DNA from 4 places in the Neptuniibacter sp. 2_MG-2023 genome. Region 4 is predicted to be linked to each of the others. Evidence: predicted binding sites of a transcription regulator. Region 4 holds the regulator's gene; each other region holds the start of a gene.
What was found. Region 4 encodes FNR, which switches genes on or off when oxygen is low (the NO sensors DNR and NnrR bind a similar motif). Its sites were predicted from a motif close to TTGATNTANATCAA; they were not measured.
Positions count from the first base shown of each region.

Region 1: the regulator FNR is predicted to act here: its motif matches at 1,224-1,237, upstream of ubiM (5-demethoxyubiquinol-8 5-hydroxylase UbiM).
Region 2: the regulator FNR is predicted to act here: its motif matches at 1,861-1,874, upstream of Q4486_RS04625 (bacteriohemerythrin).
Region 3: the regulator FNR is predicted to act here: its motif matches at 1,433-1,446, upstream of Q4486_RS01035 (bifunctional enoyl-CoA hydratase/phosphate acetyltransferase).

Region 1 is NZ_JAUOQC010000007.1:168,678-171,844, reverse strand. Features, by position in the region: gene mobA (molybdenum cofactor guanylyltransferase MobA) at 1-7, opposite strand, end outside; gene Q4486_RS09075 (response regulator) at 63-434, opposite strand; gene Q4486_RS09070 (bifunctional 2-polyprenyl-6-hydroxyphenol methylase/3-demethylubiquinol 3-O-methyltransferase UbiG) at 531-1,163, opposite strand; gene ubiM (5-demethoxyubiquinol-8 5-hydroxylase UbiM) at 1,294-2,613, shown strand; gene Q4486_RS09060 (PQQ-dependent dehydrogenase, methanol/ethanol family) at 2,849-3,167, shown strand, end outside.
Region 2 is NZ_JAUOQC010000003.1:161,289-164,455, forward strand. Features, by position in the region: gene Q4486_RS04615 (NADPH-dependent FMN reductase) at 1-520, opposite strand, end outside; gene Q4486_RS04620 (hypothetical protein) at 815-1,573, shown strand; gene Q4486_RS04625 (bacteriohemerythrin) at 1,934-2,341, shown strand; gene Q4486_RS04630 (DUF2750 domain-containing protein) at 2,769-3,164, opposite strand.
Region 3 is NZ_JAUOQC010000001.1:220,200-223,366, forward strand. Features, by position in the region: gene Q4486_RS01030 (DUF2333 family protein) at 1-807, opposite strand, end outside; gene Q4486_RS01035 (bifunctional enoyl-CoA hydratase/phosphate acetyltransferase) at 1,567-2,502, shown strand; gene Q4486_RS01040 (acetate/propionate family kinase) at 2,505-3,167, shown strand, end outside.
Region 4 is NZ_JAUOQC010000002.1:149,712-152,878, forward strand. Features, by position in the region: gene Q4486_RS03225 (adenine phosphoribosyltransferase) at 72-614, opposite strand; gene fnr (fumarate/nitrate reduction transcriptional regulator Fnr) at 775-1,569, opposite strand; gene hemN (oxygen-independent coproporphyrinogen III oxidase) at 1,642-3,030, opposite strand; gene Q4486_RS03240 (sulfite exporter TauE/SafE family protein) at 3,114-3,167, opposite strand, start outside.

The sequences.
Region 1 (3,167 bases), on a different contig from region 4:
GGGACATAAACAACCTAATAGTAGATACGGTAAAAAGCTACACACCGATAAAAATGAAGGGGTTACTCCGACACCGCAATACTATCCAAAGCAGTCACCAATTTTTCAAAATCAATCGGTTTCCAGATAACCTCTTTAACATTCCCAGCATCAAGAATATGTTTAATTTCACGCCTTTCTGCCTGCCCAGTGATCACGATACAGGGTTGCTCTGGAAATTTATGACTGATGTAATTAACCACCTGATCACCAGTCAAAAGAGGCATTTTCACATCGGTGATAAAAGCATAACAATCACCTTTTTCCAATTCGGCCAAAGCCGCTTTAATCGAACTAAAACAGTGCGGTTCATAGTCCAAGTTTTCTGACTTAATACGACGCTCCAAGCTTTTGAGCATCATCTTTTCATCATCAAGAATGATAATTTTACGCATCTCAACACCGCTCAGTTTTCAACAACCCCTTATATTAGGAGCTATACACTTTTATAACGCTTTAATTATAAACCACAAATTAAAAAACAGATCGACTCAATTTCTCTTTGCACTCACTATAGCCAACCAGGGTTGCTGTTGGCGCGGCATTCCCTCTGGGCGGTAATAATGATGTAGCACCTCAAACCCAGCGTCACTCCAGAAACGTTGACTCACATCAAACTCCATATAATGGCCATAACGCTGCCCATTCCAACCCTCATCATTCCCTCGAGGATTAGAACTAAACAAAATACCACCCTCTCTAAGCGCTCGATGGCATGCATTTAAAACACTCGGTAATAACTGACTAGGCACATGAAACAGGGAAGCATTTGCGTAAATACCATCAAAACATTGCTCGCCTAAATCCAACTCAGCAAAACTTTGATTCAAAACATCGCAACCACTATGCTCCTGCGCCATCTTACAAAAAGTCTGACTACCATCTAAACCAACTGCTCTATGACCAAGCCCTTTAAAATACTGAAGATCGCGACCGGGTCCACAGCCTAAGTCCAAAAGGTCTAATCCTTCACGCTGCGGAAGCGCTTTTAAAAAAGCCTCAATATTTTGACTAACATCATGATCACGTGTTCCCTGCCAAAACGCTTCTGCATTCGTTTCATAATGACCTAAAGTGATACGTTCAATCTCTTCAACTGCATCATCGGTGTGTTTCTTTGTCATACCTACCTTCCAATTTATATCTTTTACTAAATATTCGAACCGAGATTGAGGCCGTTTTATTTGATTTACATCCAAGCTTAAAACTAAATGACGGAGTAAAGTAGCTTTTTTCAACTAAGAGGTGGTTGTTGTGAGTGAAATCTACGATGTCTTAATAATTGGTGCCGGCCCTGCAGGGCTGAGTTTTGCTCGTTCCTTAGCAGACCTGCCGCTTAATATCGCTATCGTAGAACGATCATCAGAAACAACACTGGCAGAACCTCCCGAAGATGGCCGAGAAATAGCACTCACCCATCAATCCGTAGAGATAATGAAAGCCTGTGGCTCATGGCAAAGACTACCCGCTGAATCGATCTCACCTATCAAAGCAGCCAAAGTGTTTGATGGTGAATCAAGTTACAGCTTAAATTTTGATAACTATACTCAAGATTTAGAAGCCTTAGGCTACCTAGTCCCCAACCACCAGATTCGTAAAGCTTACTACGCAGAACTCATATCTCATCCTCAGATAGACGTTTTAACTGAAACCCTTGTGGAAACAGTGACAACAGATGAATACAACGGCACAGCAATTCTCAGCAATGGCAAGAAATTAAAAGCTAAGCTAATTATTGCTGCGGATACGCGTTTTTCTGAGATGCGTCGTAAAATGGGGTTATCTGCAACCATGAAGGACTTTTCAAGAAGCGCAATCGTCTGCCGAATGGAACATGAAAAGTCACACCAGCAAACTGCATTTGAATGCTTTCATTATGGTCGTACAACCGCAATTCTACCCATGAACGGGAACCGCTCATCCATTGTAGTTACTGTTAATAGCCGTGAAGCACAGCACTATGCTGAAATGAAAGAAACTGACTTTAACCAGACGATAGAACACCAGCTAACTGGCTTACTTGGGGAGATGAAACTGACCGGTATACGTCATATCTATCCATTAGTCGCTGTACACGCTAATCAATTTGTAGGACGTCGCTTCGCCTTAATCGGTGATGCCGCTGTAGGTATGCACCCCGTCACAGCTCACGGTTTTAATCTTGGACTTAAAGGACAAGCAACCTTAACTCAATTAATAGCACAAGCAGTTGCCGATGGTGAAGAGATTGCTAGCAAAACACTTTTAGCCAACTACGAATCAGAGATGATGCGCACTACTCGTATCCTCTACCACGGTACAAACTTAGTGGTAGGCCTATTCACAAACGACACTTTGGCAGCAAAAATAGCACGTAAAGCGACCCTTCGTTTGGCAAATAATATTACCCCGATAAAGCAGCTTATTACCCAATCTCTGACTGAAAAAGAATTAGATAAAGCAAACCCACTACAGGTATTAAAAAATCACCTACCGCCCCAACCAGCTTCCCTACCTATAAATAAGGTAAAACAGAACTTAGAAAAGAAGATATTGAACAAATTTAATCCGTCTGCGTTCTTTAGTTCTAACTAAAGTTTCGCTCTGAGATAAAATCCTACGATCTTATCCTCAATAAAATTGGTAACCACTCGATAACTGAAATTCAAATAAAACATAATGTCGCACAATGACACAAACAGTTTCAACCAACATGCAAAAAGCATAGAAATAGATCAAATTCATCCTATTTTTTAATGGCACAAATAATGCTCTCTCATAATCGCGCACGTATACGATAAAAATTAAAAATACATAAGTGAGAGCAAATATGATGCATAAAAAAATAGCAGGTGCAGTCGTCTGCACGGCTCTATTAGGCTTAAGCCTATCTATCAACACCTACGCACTTGGCGTCAGTGTCTTAGAAGGAAAGCATCTTAATAACTTTGTTACGGACGATATGCTGCTTAATGCAGATAAAGATCCAAACAACTGGCTACATTACGGTCGAGACTACGAAGGAACACGGTATTCTCCCTTAACACAGATAAACAAAGAAAATGTCAGCGATTTAGTGCCTAAATGGAACCTTTCGTTTGGTGTAATTGGCGCACAAGACAGCCAAGTTATGGCCGTCAATGGTCGAC
Region 2 (3,167 bases), on a different contig from region 4:
ACGCCTGATTCTGGCCTGCCTGCACGCTCCCATCTTCAGCAAAGACCTCTTGTGCTTTAGGTACATGAATCATCGCAGAAACAGGTAAACAACCAAGTTCTGAAAGAAACGTCCGCATGCCTACAGCTGCACGCATACCACCCCACTGCCCCGCAGAATAGGTAACAATGGCACTCGGCTTGTAAGAGAATAGAGAGCTACCAAAATGGTTTAACATATCAGCCAACGCAGGACTCATCGAGTGATTATATTCAGGACTAACCATAATATAGCCATCAGCTGACTCTATCTTGTCTGCCAGCTCATTCAGTTCTGGGGGAACCGTGCGCTGAGAGTACGCAAAATGTGGTTTAAAAACAGGTCCCAAAGGATAATCTAAAGGATCAATCAGCTCCACTTCATGCTCGGTATAGTGACTCAATAAACATTCAATGCAAGCTTTTGAAACGCGCAAACCAAGACGAGCGGGGCTAGGTGGTGTGCTATCACGAACAGTGCCTAAAAAAACTAAAAACTTCATATTAAAACTCGATATAAGTTAGAAAAAGCCTGCGAGGAAACTAATGAAATAGAAAGCGATCTGGAACTCCTTTGCTCTTTTTGAGCGATTTCTTATACCTAAAAGCACAAAGCGTTCACTGCTTCATTCATCTATGCCAAAGATCGGTCTCTCTTTTATCTTTAGGTTGTAACTTATCACTCCCTTAAACTCAACAGTACCGAGCTAGCTCCTTATCGCCCACTAAATCTTAATTATCGGCTTATAAATTTTAGACTATACTTTGTATATACAAATTACAGTTAAGGTGATTTGATGGTTAATTATTACAAAGTTTTGCCGTTGATCTTACTGAGCGTCCTATCTCATAAACTATGGGCCGAAGAGCTAAAAGTGGGAAAAGTATGCCCTGTCACTTATCAAAAGGAACCGATTGGACGGCTTATTTTCTCTCAGCCTTGGTACCATAGCAGTCGCTCTGATGCCAAGTATATCCCTGGGGATAATGCTACGGGAATAGGGTTAGAGATCCATCTAAAAAACAACTTTAATGGTAAAACGGATGGCCTGAACTTAGCTGACTGTGATCGTTATCGCTTATTACAGATCCGAAAAACTAATGCTAGACTCCACCAAGGCGAGCGAGGTATACAGATTGATATCCCTAACGAAGCCGAAAACCCTTTCTATGATAATGCCCCGCTTGAACATGGTCATGGGCTGCATAAAACACCTAAAGATGATGCAGATAAACCTTGGCAGGGAAGATTCTTCCGCGATGCGTCCGTATCGATCTATGACACGCCTTACGTCTCTGACTCTTACGGTGTAGAAGGAGAAGATTTAGAGGTTAATTTTGAGACCTGCGCGATTTGTGAACGAGATCAGCATTACGACTTAGTGCTGTCATGTGGTACTTGGGGCTATAAACGTGAGTATATGGGAGGTATGACTGGCTGGGCAGAACCTGAATTTAAAGGAGTTCAATGCTCATCATCAGCGAGCCAACTATTTCAAACTACAATCAACAACTCTAATCGCGTTGAATACAGTTATTGGATTCATTGGCGCTAATCATTACTCAGGCAGCCAAACCACTTGATTGCGCCCTTTAGATTTAGCTTTATATAACGCTCTATCTAGCAACTTCCAAATGTTTACTTAACAGCGCTCTTTTAAAAAGCATCTGCTTGATACTAGCTTACCTCTGCGTAAGGTGCTGAAAAAACAGCATGAATAGACTAAGGTACTTTTCCATCATTTTAGACAACCCTAGAACTAATTCTTTTCTAATCAAAATATAGGGTTATTTGAAAGAAGCGAGTACAGCTCATAAATAAATGCATTATAAATATATGTTATTGACGGATATCAATTTTAAACTTTTGTTCTCCACATAAGATAGACACTCATGTTCTTTTGGAGCACAAGATAATGACGCATGCTGATACAAAGTTGATTCCTCAGGTCACAGTAGAGTTTATGAATAATGACCATGAGGAAGCAGTCGAAATACTAGATACCATACTCGCTGCTATAGAGAACAGTACTGTAGACGAGGTTACCTCACGGCTCGAAGCGTTCTTCGCTCATAACCAAGTCCACTTTTCCCGTGAAGAGGAACAGATGAGACGCGTTAATTTTCCCCCTTATTCTTGCCATAAAGGGGAGCATGACCGCGTTCTGTTTGAATTAGCTGAAGCAATAGAGCAGTGGAAAGAGAGAAACGACCGAGAGTATATTGCGCACTACCTTAACTGCACTTTGTGGAACTGGTTTATCAACCACATTAAAACAATGGATACAGTCACAGCCATGTTTATCAACCAGCACGCCCACTAAAAACACTTCACTCTAAAAGAAAGTGATCTCAGACTCATCTCGGCTTATGCATTCAGGTATAAGCCAAAACCTCCCCCTGTTTACTTGGTTTTAGTTTTATTTTTATAGTGTGTTCTAGCTTAGGACTCTATAAAAAACCACATAAGATAACGGTATAAACTTACATAAAAAACCATATTTAAAATATGTTTGCGCAGAACCCATTTAAGGAGAGGTTATGCTTATCTATATGGGAGCTATAAAAACGAGGAGGAAATAGACACCTAATCCATTAACGTTTGAGATAAATTAAAACATTGGAAAAAGCTAAAAGGATATAAAGGCTTAGATACTCGCGGTACCTAGTCAGATCTAAAGCTAACCTATAGAGAATAAGAGCTCTTATAAAAAAGAGCCCCAATCAAAGCGATTAACCACAATAACGGATTTAAGTACTCTGTTTCTGTTTACGCTTTTTAAGAGCCTTATCTAGCTCCAAAGGCGATACCACTAACCCATCTCGGCCCTCAGTCGGACAAACAACAACAGCAAACTCGTCATCCTCCAAACCGGGTGTCCAACGACTATGCCATTTAGCCAGAGAGATTGCCTCTGCTTTACAGGCCTCCCACTCGCCCGTAGCCCAAGCTTCAGCCAACTTTTTATATGGCCAAACAGGCACACAGTCTTCATCTTCTGTATTGAGCATTACGCTGCCATATTGATCGGTTAGAATCCAAATTTCATCTGATGAGACTGCTTCGCTAACAAAAAGAGCGTAGAGCTGCTCATCATTTAATTTTTCGATTGCAGCCAAATCATAGCTGTTATCTTGAGCTGACATAAA
Region 3 (3,167 bases), on a different contig from region 4:
TTTCATAATATGTAATAAAGCCCATGCAGATCCCCGTGCTTCAAAGAAGACATCATCGATCTCTAGCCATGCGGTTTTTATTTCGGTCTCGCTCGCGACTACCGTGGACTGTTCAGCCTCAGCATCCCCCGCTAAATCCGTATTCAAACGCTTCTGACCTACACTGGCACTCAAGCGTTGAGACAAACTTCCCAAACGCGTTTGTACATCACCCAGCCAGTTATTAAGATTATCTGCTCGGGCAAAAAACTGAGCTTCAGTTTCCTCTGTACTTGCCAAAGCAAGTTGATAACTTAACAAGGCGTCTAAACCCTCTTTATATTGCGATTCAGACGAAGGGATCAGCCAGCTATTAGCATCAAAGTTGAGTTGCGGCTCAGCTACTGTCAGTGCTAAATACTCTACAGATTGAGATTGAGAACGACTAAAATCTTTCCGCATCGCTCTAGCTAAATCACGGGATTGTACTAATACGCCGTACTCCCAGTTACTAATATTATCTAACCACACACCTGGAGGCGCTATATCATTACTAATATATCCACCCGGCTTATGTAGCAATGTATCAACCAAACGCTGTAGGGTAAAAACCGTAGTGTACCCAGTGGTAATCTCTAGACCTCGCTCATCAGCATCAATCTCCGCTTCAGATATAGGATCAAACGCACTTGGGGTAATACTCCAATAAACGCCTAAAGGTATAGAAACAACAATCGTCAACAAAATCGCTGCAAAGAATGCGCGACTTATTTTACCGCCCGGCATGTTATCCCAAAAATCCAAAAACCAATCAATCAATAATCCCATGAAAGTTCCTCAACCCATAAAGCGGCTATTACAATCTGACAACCTGATCAAACTCGCTATAACGCACATATTTTGCGTTTTAACGTACAAGAAAGCTCTATTCTAACAGCCCATAACTTTAGATGCGCACATTAAGTTCTTGCCTTAACAAAGATATATCAACATAACCTAATAAAAAATCTTTCCACACTAAATATTACCTATTCTTTATCACTACTACCTATAAAACTAAATAAAATAGGCCCTACAAAACACAGATCAAGTACCATAAATCATAAGAGGAGCCATAAAAACGTCGCAATGTAACCCTAGCTATAGAGATTTAGCATCTGCGATTATTGCCACCCTAAGCACTCCACAGATAAACCTTCTAAATCGTTTAATAAAAAGTCTTAATGGTGGAACTAACAGCCACGGAAAACCCTTTGCAGCATGCCTAATTATCCGTAAAAAAGGAGGCGAAAATAGCGTTAAATTGGATACAACCTTGCAGAATAGATCTGTACAAAACAAGTACATATTATTTTAAATTCACCCCAAAATTAAGTCTTAAGCAAGATATCAAGTAATAATAAAACCTCCTTCTAAGTTTTAAATATTAATATTTTCAAACTCTTAACTAAAAATGACATACATCATTAGAAAAAATGTTGCAGTGCGTCATAATTAAGCAATAGACTAAAGATATTCTTTTGTTAATACGTCGCTTTAGAATAAGTATTGGCATGTTACTTTTTGATAAAAAATCCCGAGGTCTCAATGGTTATTCAAGAAAAACCGCCACTGCATGATCAGTTAGAGTTTTTTATAAAACAAGCTGAAAAAGCACGCCCAATTCGCACGGTTGTTGCTCATCCTGTTGACAGTAACAGCCTTATCGGTGCTGTTGAGGCCGCGGAACATAATTTAATTATCCCGACATTAGTTGGCCCAGAAGATAAAATTAGGGCTGTTGCGGAAGAACAGAATCTAAACATAAACGATTTTGAGCTGATTAACACAGAACATAGCCATGCCTCCGCTGAGATCGCTTGCGAGCTAGTAAAGCGTGGTGAATCTGAAGCCTTAATGAAAGGCCACTTAGGTACATCAGAGCTATTACGTGCCGTAGTACATAAGATTAAAGGGATTCGCACTGAACGACGTTTAAGCCATGTCTTTGTCTTTGATATTCCCAACTACCACAAGCCACTCATTATTACTGATGCTGCCATCAATATAGTTCCAGACCTCTATTGCAAAGCAGACATCACTCAAAACGCTATCGATTTCTGCCATGCTTTAGGTGTTGATATACCTAAAGTAGCCATTTTGTCAGCGGTAGAAAAAGTTAAACCTAATATTCAAAGCACGATTGATGCTGCAGCACTTTGTAAAATGTCTGATCGTGGACAGATTACAGGTGGCTTACTCGATGGTCCTCTTGCCTTTGACAATGCAATTTCACGGCAAGCCGCCATTGATAAACATATAGTATCGGAAGTTTCTGGCGATGCAGATATTCTTCTAGCTCCCGACTTAGAAGCGGCCAACATGATAGCTAAACAATTGATTTATCTAGCCAATGCAAAATCAGCTGGTATAGCTTTAGGGGCAAAAGTACCGATCATTCTGACTAGCAGAGCAGATAAAACATTGGCACGTTTAGCTTCTTGCGCCCTTGCGTCCCATATGGTTCACCACAAGAATTCATAATTATGCAGACTATTTTGACCGTTAATGGCGGCTCCTCAAGCCTGAAATGCGCCCTATTTGAATTAAGAAACGGTGCACTTACATTATTGTATGGCTTTAAGTTAGGGAATATTTTAAATACCCCACGATTTAAAGTTAAAGATGCCAGCGGCGCGACACTTGAGCAAAGCACGCCTGATTACCAATCAGTACCTAAGGAAGAGCGCCACCAGGCGTGTTTACAAACTATTTTAAACTGGCTAAGCCAGCATCTACCTGAGAGTAGCCTAGTTGCCATAGGTCATCGGGTTGTACATGGTGGAGAGATATTTAGTGAACCTTGTATAGTGACCAGCGAAGTTAAGGCTCAGTTAGAGAAATTTATCCCTCTAGCCCCTTTGCATCAGCCCTACAATCTTCGCTTAATCGAAGCCTGTCAGGCACTCGAGCCCACACTACCTCAAATTGCCTGCTTCGATACAATGTTTCACAGCAAGCAAAGCAACTTAGAAAAAAACTACGCCCTGCCTCGACAATACACAGACGAAGGCGTTCGGCGTTATGGCTTTCATGGTTTATCTTACGAATTTATTCAGCGCCAACTCACTCAACTACAAAGTCCATCACTGAATACAGTTGTCTGTCATTTAGGTGCAGGGGCCAGTATGTGCGCTATTAAAAATGGC
Region 4 (3,167 bases):
AAGTTATAATGATATTCTTAAAAGAAATATGCAAGCCGTTTCAGTATTCTATTAGAGGTCACTTGTAGTGTTTAAAGGCCTTCGTAGGCTAGAAGCGTATGTACTGGGACACCTGCATCTTGGATTTTACTGGAACCTTGAAGATCAGGTAGGTCAATGAGTGCAGCGGCTTCTGATACTGATGCTCCCAATTTTTTGATAATGCTGCAGGCCGCAAGTATTGTTCCGCCTGTAGCGATTAAATCGTCAAAAACTAAAACTTTGTCTCCAGAAGTAACTGCATCAACCTGCATTTCAACGGTCGCTGTGCCATATTCCAGCTTATATTCTTGTTCGATTGTTTGGCCTGGAAGCTTCCCTTTTTTACGGACGAGAACTAAGGGAATATTTAGATGGTAGGAGATAATAGAGCCGATCAAAAAGCCTCTGGCATCAATGCAGGCGATATGAGTAATATCACTATCAACATAACGCTGAATAAAAGCGTCAGAGATCATGCGCAATGCTTTCGGGTCTTTAAATAGGGGGGTTATGTCACGGAACTGTACGCCAGGTTCAGGCCAGTCAGGGATGGTTCGAATAACTGACTTCACATAACATTCGTCGTATGACATTAAAAACTCCTTGGAAACTGCTTGTTGATTTGGCTCAATGCATTTTAGGGGAGATAAAGGTCTAATGAACCCGTTGGGTTACACATTGAGATGGCTACTTTTTGTGCGACTGACGAGCACCGGTAGTCAATATGCCGGTGCTCTTTTATTTTATCGATCTTTAGCAGTGGCCGTTTTTACCACATTGAGCACTTACTGGTTCAGTCGCATCACTTTCTATAATCTCTCCAGATAATCTGTAGAGTTGCTCTATATCTTCTATATGAACCTCTTTACCTTCAACGCGCAGTAAATTAGCTTTTTGGAAACGTGTGAAAATACGGCTGACAGTTTCTACGGCTAAGCCTAAGTAATTACCAATCTCATTACGTGACATGGATAGACGGAAGCTTGTTTCAGAATAGCCTCTTGCTTTAAAGCGTTGCGATATTTTCACCAAGAATGTTGCTACACGCTCTTCTGCATTTTTCTTTGATAAAAGAAGCATCATCTGTTGCTCTTCGCGAATCTCTTTACTCATAGTGCGTAAAAGCTGGCGGCGTAGTTCCGGAAGCTGCCCCGACAGATCGTCGAGACGCTCAAATGGAATTTCACAAACGGTTGTAGTTTCTAGTACTTTTGCTGAGACAGGGTATTCGTTGCAATCAAATCCGCTCATGCCAACAAGTTCACCTGGAAAATAGAATCCAGTGATCTGTTCTTCACCTTCATTTGTGATGGTGTAGGTTTTAACGGTCCCTGCTCGAATCGCATACACGTCAGTGAACTCGGAACCTTGGTTAAATAGGTGCTCCCCTTTTTTTAATGGTCGGCTTTTATCGATAATCCTATCTAACCGTTCCATCTCTGTCATATTAAGCGAAACGGGGAGACATAATGAGCTAAGACTACAAGTGTTACAGCTAACCTGCTGCAAACTGCGCAGCTTCCCTTCGTTTGTCTTGTTATCACTCATAATACATTCCTGTTGTCGTTATAATCGAGTGGCTACATTTTGATTATGTAATATTTCTGTAAATACGGAAAGTTAAATAATCCGTGAGAATCGCTGTGAGCTAAGGTCTTTTGGTATATAAGCATCAAAAGCCATGCATATTCTGCGAATTAGTAACCGACCGGCGGGTGATACGGTAATGCGTTTTGTGTCCATTTGAATAAGACCATCGGTGGTAAAAGCGCTTAGCTCTTGCTGGGCATCGGCAAAGTACTGATCGAATTGGATACCGAAGCGCTGCTCTATTGGTGCTTTTTCTAATTCGAAATGGCAAATAAGATGAGTGATGACATGGCGTCGGATAATGTCATCTTGGGTTAAGCTTACGCCGCGTTTAATTGCATGTTTTTCGCTTTCTACTGTATCTGTATAAGCTTGCATCTCATGCTGGTTTTGATAGTACACAGAACCAATTTGACTAATGGCAGATACCCCCATGGCAACTAAGTCACATTCAGAATGTGTTGTGTAGCCTTGGAAATTTCTGTGTAGTTTTCCCGTGTTTTGCGCAATAGCTAATTCATCATCAGGTTTAGCAAAGTGGTCCATGCCTATATAGACATAACCGGCATTGAGTAGTTTACTGATAGTTGATTCTAGAATAGCAAGTTTCGTCTCTGGGCTAGGTAGTGTTGATTCATCGATGTGACGCTGTGGCCTAAAACGATCTGGCAGGTGAGCATAATTAAATACAGAGAGTCTATCTGGGTTCATCTCAATAACGGTATCTAATGTCTCGTTAAAGCCATCAAATGTTTGATAGGGCAAGCCATAAATAAGATCAAGGTTAAGTGAGCGGAAGCCTTGGCGGCGAGCTTCTTCTAAAATGGCAGAAGTTTGTTCAACCGATTGCACACGGTTAACAGCTTCTTGCACTTTAGGGTCTATATCTTGTAAACCTAAGCTAATGCGATTAAAACCGATCTCTCTTAATACTTGGATTGTTTCTTCAGTGGCTTCTCTTGGATCTATCTCAATAGAGTAATCGCCGGAGTCATCATCTAGTAGATTAAAATTAGCCCGCATCTGCTGCATTAACTCTCTCATCTGCTCATGGCTAATGAAAGTAGGCGTACCGCCGCCCCAGTGAAGCTGAGTGACCTGACGGTCATTACTATACCATTTGGAAAGCTGAGCCATCTCTTTATACAGGGTATCCAAATAGGGCTGTGCTTTCTTACGATTTCGTGTAATGACCTTATTGCAGGCACAGTAGTAGCAGACGTGTGCGCAAAATGGGATGTGCACATAAAGAGAGAGTGGCGCATTTAAGTCGGCAGAGTTCTGTCCTGTTGTCACTAAATCCGAGGAAGATAGTTCAGGATCGAACTGAACGGCTGTTGGGTAAGATGTATAGCGTGGACCTGAAAGGTCGTATCGCTTGATTAGATCTAAGTCCCATTTTATCAGGTTGCTATCCACGAATGTTTCCCTCGTTATCTCGACTGCTGCCATCACTGACAGTAAATAATCTATTAGTAACTAAGCTTGGTTTAACTCTATGGCTAATTCAGTATGCCTTGCCAAGGGATTGTGTAGAGTCCCATCAGTATAATCAG